2 regions of the Streptomyces sp. NPDC097981 genome follow, and region 2 is predicted to be linked to the other one. Evidence: riboswitches for the same ligand, from Rfam matches in the RefSeq annotation. Region 2 holds a riboswitch; the other holds the start of a gene.
The links. Region 2 has a riboswitch for guanidine ahead of ABTY04_RS21680 (DMT family transporter). Riboswitches for the same ligand answer to the same signal wherever they lie in the genome.

Region 1: linked by a shared signal. The riboswitch ahead of ABTY04_RS09875 (Ohr family peroxiredoxin) and the one ahead of ABTY04_RS21680 (DMT family transporter) in region 2 are both predicted to bind guanidine.

The regions. Positions count from the first base shown of each region.
Region 1 is NZ_JBEORW010000007.1:216,459-219,850, forward strand. Features, by position in the region: gene ABTY04_RS09870 (molybdopterin-dependent oxidoreductase) at 1-631, opposite strand, end outside; guanidine-III (ykkC-III) riboswitch at 1,086-1,148, shown strand; gene ABTY04_RS09875 (Ohr family peroxiredoxin) at 1,229-1,678, shown strand; gene ABTY04_RS09880 (hypothetical protein) at 1,671-2,123, shown strand; gene ABTY04_RS09885 (universal stress protein) at 2,230-3,102, opposite strand; gene ABTY04_RS09890 (phosphoketolase family protein) at 3,342-3,392, shown strand, end outside.
Region 2 is NZ_JBEORW010000022.1:33,014-36,405, forward strand. Features, by position in the region: gene ABTY04_RS21675 (transglycosylase domain-containing protein) at 1-1,465, shown strand, start outside; gene ABTY04_RS21680 (DMT family transporter) at 1,505-1,825, opposite strand; guanidine-III (ykkC-III) riboswitch at 1,856-1,935, opposite strand; gene ABTY04_RS21685 (GroES family chaperonin) at 1,987-2,289, opposite strand; gene ABTY04_RS21690 (DUF3618 domain-containing protein) at 2,384-2,701, opposite strand; gene bcp (thioredoxin-dependent thiol peroxidase) at 2,823-3,290, shown strand.

The DNA of each region.
Region 1 (3,392 bases), on a different contig from region 2:
CGGCCGCCTCCTCCGTACCGGCCTGCGGCTGCACCGGTCCGGCCCGCACCGCGCGGACCGCTCGCGGCAGACGCGATGCCACGTGCACCACGAAGGCGCCGATGAACACCCATGCCCCGTAGAAGTGCAGGACGTAGAAGGAGCCCGGGAAGATGTAGTGCAGCTGCACGTTGAGGATGCCGGTGACGAACTCGACGCCGGCGCCGCCCACCAGCAGGAGCAGGGACAGGCGCTCCAGGCCGTGGCTGACCGACCGCACGGGCGGCCACTCGAACAGCTTGGGGATGACCGACCACAGTTTCGCCAGCAGCACCGGTACGAGGACGACGCCCAGGACCACGTGCACGCCCTGGGTCAGCCGGTAGAGCCAGTACGGCGAGGTCGGCCAGGAGAAGAGGTAGAAGCCGAGCCACCCCTTGTCGGGCGTCTGGTCGTTGACCGGAGCCAGGTCCGGGTTGTACGCCGCGTACGACAGCAGGCCCGTCACGAACAGCACCGTGATCCCGACCAGCAGGACGAGCCCGAACACGGCCGTCAGCCACGGCCCCCGCAACGGGCTGCGCCAGAACTCCGGACGCGTCGGCCCCGGCGGCGGCCCCGACGCGACGACGGAACCCACGGCAGCCGGCAAGCGCCTCAGAGGAGCCGGCCGTTTCGGAGGCTCCGCCGGCCGCCGGGGTGTGGACTCGGGCTGATCACGCCCGCCATCGCTCGCCTCCATCGGGACACCTCCGCACACTCGCCGATCGTCGGGGAGAACATCCCTCACCAGAGGCCGGACCCGGTCCGTGACACGCCCGCCCGAGACCACTCGGCGGCCTCCCGTTACCGAGCCGGCCGGAGCAGCAGGCCCTGCGGCCGCACCGACGAGGACCGGCGATGGCCGTCGTCATGATGATCACGATGGTGGGGACCACCGGAGACGTGTACGCCATCGGCGAGATCACCGGGCGAGACGTGGACGGCGAAAACCACCGGCCGGGCGCTGCGCGCCGACGGCGTCGCAACCCTGCTCGGCGGGGTGTTCAACGGCCCCGTCCCCGGAGCGGCGCGGAGGGAGCGGGAGCCCCGGTGCTAGATTGTCCGGCGGCCCGGTCCCCGGGCCCCGGACGAGACGCGCCGTACCCGGTCATGCACGACGACGCGCCAGGCGCCGTCCCACCGGCAGGCGCCGAAGCGCTGTCCGGCCCCGGGCGGCGTTCCCTCGTCGCACAGATGGGCTGACCACATGACCGTGCCGCTGACCCGCACCCTCTACCGGACGACCGCACACGCCGACGGGGGCCGTACCGGATCGGTGGTCACCGACGACGGGCGCCTCGACGTCCGACTGGCCCCGCCGCGCAAGAAGGTGCCCGGTACCACCAACCCCGAGCAGTTGTTCGCGGCCGGGTTCGCCGCCTGTTTCACGTCTGCGCTGGCCGAGGTCGCTGCCGAGTTCGGGGCGGATGCATCGGCCGCGCGCGTCGCGTGCGAGGTACAGCTCGGTGCCACGGACACGCCCGCGGGCTATGGTCTCGCGGTCGGCCTCACGGTCTCCCTGCCGGGGTGGAAGGCGGCCGACCTGCTGCCCCTGCTCCACCGGGCGGACGCGGTCTGCCCCTACTCGCAGGCGGTCCGCGGGAACATCGAGCTCTCGCTGCTGGCCGTGGACGACACCGCCGCCGCCGATGCCTGAGCCGGCAGGCGCCCTCGGAGCCCTTCCGGCAGCGGGCGGGCCGGGCGTCCCGGTGCCCGAGCGGGGAGCGTGGCTGCGGCGCGGCATCAGCCGGAACGGCGGGCCCCTGGTGGAAGACCGCGAGGTGGTGTGGCTGCAGGCAGGTCCGTACTTCGCCGACAGCCGGGGCTTTGCCGGCACCACGTCCTTCGACGGCTCGCGCGTGCACTTCCATCACCTGAAGGGCGAGCCCGGCGAGGACACGGGCGCCTTCCGGTGGGAGGGTGCGAACCTCATCGAGTGGGGCACCAACACGGACGGCAGTACCTTCCTGGAGATCTGGACCCCACTGCCCGCCGACGACGGCGACACCGGCTCCTGGGCCGGTACGGGGTATCAGGTGGTGCGCGTCGGCCGGCATCTCGTACACGTCGATTCCCGTGCGGGTACGTACTGGCGGACGTGACCGGTCACGGCTGACGAAACCGGCCGCCCTCTGGTCCGGCGGGGCCGGTGGGGCCGGTGGAAGGACCGGTCGAGCATCCTGGTGAAACCGCTGAACCGACGGGGCTCTAGTCGTGGGGGACCACTGCGACAGGGCAAGGTGCGTGGTGGAGGGCCGCGTGGGCCACGGAGCCGGTCCGGGTGCCGACGGCGGAGTGGCGTACGCGGCGGCCGACGACGAGAAGTTCCGCGCCGGCGGCGGCAGAGAGCAACACCTCACCCGCGCTGCCCATCTCGACCTGCTCGGTGACCGGCACGTCCGGGAACTTCTGGCGCCACGGTTCCAGTGCCTGTTCCATGGCTGCCTTCTCGTACGGCTCCAGCCCGCCGAACCGCTCGGCGATCCACATCGAGCCGGGGCTGTAGGCGTACTCCGGCGGCAGGCTCCAGGCCCGTACCACGCGCAGGCTCGCGCCCCGGGCCGCTGCCGCCTCGAAGGCGAAGCCGAGGACCGCGCGGCTCTCGTCCACGCCGCCCTGCTGGCCGACGACGATCTCACCGGTCCGGGGCAGGCCGGCGTCGGCGGCGGTGCGGCGCACCGAGACCACCGGGCAGGGGGCTGCGGCGATGATCTGCTGCCCGTACGAACCCAGCAGGAAGCCGAGCAGCGCACCGTGGCCGCGCGTGCCGATCACCAGCATCCCGGCCTCCTCCGCGAGCCGCAGCAGCGCGGGAACCGCGGCGTCCGAGACCACGGACGCGGACACCGGAAGATCCGGATGCTGCGCGGTCACCGCCGTCTCGGCCCGGCGGAGGACCTCGTCGGCACGGTCGCTTTCGGTCTGCCGGTCGGGGATGTACGGGTGGGCGAGGGGCTGCCACAGCCAGGCGTGTACCAAGTGCAGGCGCGCGTGGCGGCGTACGGCCTCCTGTGCGGCCCAGTCGGATGCGGCGAGGCTCTCCGGGGATCCGTCGATTCCCACCACGATGGTTTCGGTCACTGGTCTGTCCTCCGTACTGCCCCAGGTCGGGGCGCGTGGTTCGAGCGGGGATCCGGCGTCGGAACGGGACACTGGCGCCGTCGGCCTTCAGCGTCGTCTTCGTCGCGGCGCCGCCAGAAGGGGCCGATGGTCCCTCGGCGAGGGCCCACACTCCCCTGCCGGCCGACTACCGACAGGAGCACCGTTGTGGCATCGGCTCAGTCGACGCACGCCTCGGTCTGCCGCACGAAGGAGCGGAGATGACGAAGTACCCGATCCCCGAGCTCGACGCCCACTGGCGCGCCGCGAAC
Region 2 (3,392 bases):
CCAGCGCGGCTACCTCGTCGAAGCCGTCAAGGACTACATCGTCGAGCGCGGGATCGTCGGCGAGAAGACCCTCGCCAAGGGCGGCTACCGCATCACCACCACCATCGACAGGCGCCGCGAGAACGACATCGTCGACGCCGTCGACAAGGAGATGGTCAGCAAACTCGACCCGGAGACGCGCAAGGCCGACCGCTTCGTCCGGGCCGGCGGGGTCTCCGTCGACCCCGCCACCGGCAAGGTCGTCGCCATGTACGGGGGCATCGACTACACCAAGCAGTACGTCAACAACGCGACCCGGCACGACTACCAGGTGGCCTCCACCTTCAAGCCGTTCGTGTTCGCCTCCGCCGTGGAGAACGGCTCCCACACCCAGGACGGCCGCCGGATCACCCCCAACACCCTCTACAACGGCGACAACAAGCGCCGCGTCGTCGGCACCCGGATCCCGTACGCCCCCGAGAACGAAGGCCAGTTGTCCTACGGGTACATCACCGTCAGCACCGCCACCGACCTCTCGGTCAACGCCGTCTTCGCCCAGATGGTCGTCGACGTCGGCACCGCCAGGGTCAAGAAGACCGCGATCGGACTCGGCATCCCCGAGAACACCCCGAACTTCGTCGCGAGCCCGGCCATGGCACTCGGCACCATGCAGGCCAGCGTCCTGGACATGACCCAGGCGTACGCCACCCTCGCCGACCACGGCCGCTACACCCCGTACACCTTCGTCGAGAAGATCACCAAGGGCGGCGACAACGTCCACCTGCCCGACCGCACCCCGAAGCAGGCCGTCAGCCGCGAAGCCGCCGACACCACCACGTCCATGCTGGTCAGCGTCGTCGACAACGGCAGCGGCACGGCCGCCCTCGCCGCCGGCCGCCCGGCCGCCGGCAAGACCGGCACCGCCGAACTGGACCGCGCCGCGTGGTTCGCGGCGTACACCCCGGACCTGGTCACGGTCGTCGCGATGATGGGCCAGGACCCCGAGACCGGCACCCTGGAATCCCTCTACGGCGCGCTCGGCGAGCCCCGCATCGGGGGCGGCGGCTACCCGGCCCGCATCTGGGCGCAGTACACGAAGACGGCCCTGGAGGGCAGCGAACCCCTGGACTTCGACCTCGAACTCCAGCCGGGCGCCGTCGCGTCCCCGCCGCCGTTCATCCCGAACAGCCCGGAGCCGACGCCGGACGAGAGCGCCTCCGAGTTCCCCGAATCCCCGGAAACCCCGGCACGGCCCAGACGGCCGAACCGGCCGAACCGGCCGACGCCGCCGACGGGCGGGCAGAACCAGGGCGGCCGGACGGAGGGCCAGACCACGGAGGGCGACACCGCGGAAGGCGACACCACGGAAGGCGACACCACGGAAGACGGGACCGACGCGGGCTCCACGACCGGCACGACCGCAGGCACCCTGGGCGGGGTCACCGGCGGCCTGCGCCGCCGCCCACCGTCGCAATACGTGGAATAGCGGTACGACGGAAGATCGGAAGACCAGAAGGCCGGAAGATCAGTGCCCGGAGGTCGCCTTCAGCCCCACCACGGCGGCCAGCAGCAGGCAGATGAAGAAGATCCGGGCGGCGGTGACGGGCTCCCCCAGCACCGCCATGCCGAGCACCGCCGCCCCGGCCGCACCGATGCCCACCCACACGCCGTACGCGGTGCCGATGGGCAGGGTCTTGGCGGCGTACGAGAGCAGCACCATGCTCGCGACGATCCCGGCACCCGTGAACACACTGGGCCACAGCCTGGTGAATCCCTCGGTGAACTTCATACCGATCGACCAGCCGACCTCAAGCAGACCGGCGACGAGAAGCAGAACCCAGGCCATGACGGGCACCTCCGGAACGAGAGCGAACGGGGTGCGTCGTCTTGTCATCCAGCCACGGCTACCCGGTACGGCGCGTCTCGTCGGGGTTCCCCGCCACCGTAGCAAAACCCACGAAAAAGGCCGGTGACGCCCGTCACCGGCCCTTCTCACAAAGGGACGATCTAGAGGTACAGCCCGGTGGAGTCCTCGGACCCCTCCAGCCGCTCCGCGGCCACGGCGTGCAGATCCCGCTCGCGCATCAGCACGTACGTCGCACCCCGCACCTCGACCTCGGCCCGGTCCTCAGGGTCGTACAGCACCCGGTCCCCCGGCTCCACACTGCGCACGTTCTGCCCGACCGCGACCACCTCGGCCCAGGCCAGCCGCTTGCCGACGGCAGCGGTCGCCGGAATCAGGATGCCGCCGCCCGAACGCCGCTCGCCCTCCGGCGAATCGGACTTCACGAGCACCCGGTCGTGCAGCATGCGGATGGGCAGCTTGTCGTGGGTGGTGGTGTTGGTGTTGTCGCTCACGCAACGAACCTACCCGTCCGCGCCCGGTCCGTGCGCCGCGGGGCCATCAGCGCTTGCGCCGCGCCGACGCGACGAGCAGGCCGACCACACCCGCCGCGACCAGTGCGACGGGCACGATCCGCTCGTAGCGCGGGGCACCGTCCTCGTGGCGCAGGCCGTCCCGTACATCCGTCACGAGACGGTTCACGGCGACGACGGCACGCCCGACGGTGTGGTCGACGGTCGAGGCGACCTTGGCCTTCGCATCCCCGATGATCGTCTGCGGGTGCATGCGCACACCGATCTCGTCGAGCGTCTCGGCGAGCTGCTCGCGGCGGCGGACGATGTCCGCCTCGATCTGTGCGGGGGTCCTGGCTTCCGGCACCGCGCTGCCTCCGTCGTCGTCATGGTCGGTCGTGCTCGGTCGTGGGGGGCGTAGCCCACCATGAACAGTCTGTCAGCTTAGTCTCGGACCGTACCGATCCCCTCCCGAGGAGACTGTTGACATGAGTGAGCGACTCCAGCCGGGCGACACCGCCCCCGCCTTCACCCTGCCCGACGCGGACGGCAACGAGGTCTCGCTCGCCGACCACAAGGGCCGCAAGGTGATCGTGTACTTCTACCCCGCGGCGCTGACGCCGGGCTGCACGAAGCAGGCCTGCGACTTCACGGACAACCTCGCGGTGCTGGCCGAGGCCGGCTACGACGTGATCGGCGTATCCCCGGACAAGCCGGAGAAGCTGGCGAAGTTCCGCGAGAAAGAGCACCTGAAGGTCACCCTGGTCGGCGACCCGGAGAAGGAGGTCCTGACCGCCTACGGCGCGTTCGGCGAGAAGAAGCTGTACGGCAAGACGGTGACCGGGGTCATCCGCTCCACGGTGATCGTGGACGAGGAGGGCAAGGTCGAGCGCGCCCTGTACAACGTCAAGGCCACCGGCCACGTAGCCAAGATCATCAAGGACCTGGGCATCTAGACCGCCGCCCGCCCCTCCACGGCCCGCACCAATTGGCGCGGGCCGTTCCGCTTATCGGACGAAAGGGCCCGTAACTGTCCGACTGCCGGTCCGATACTCCGT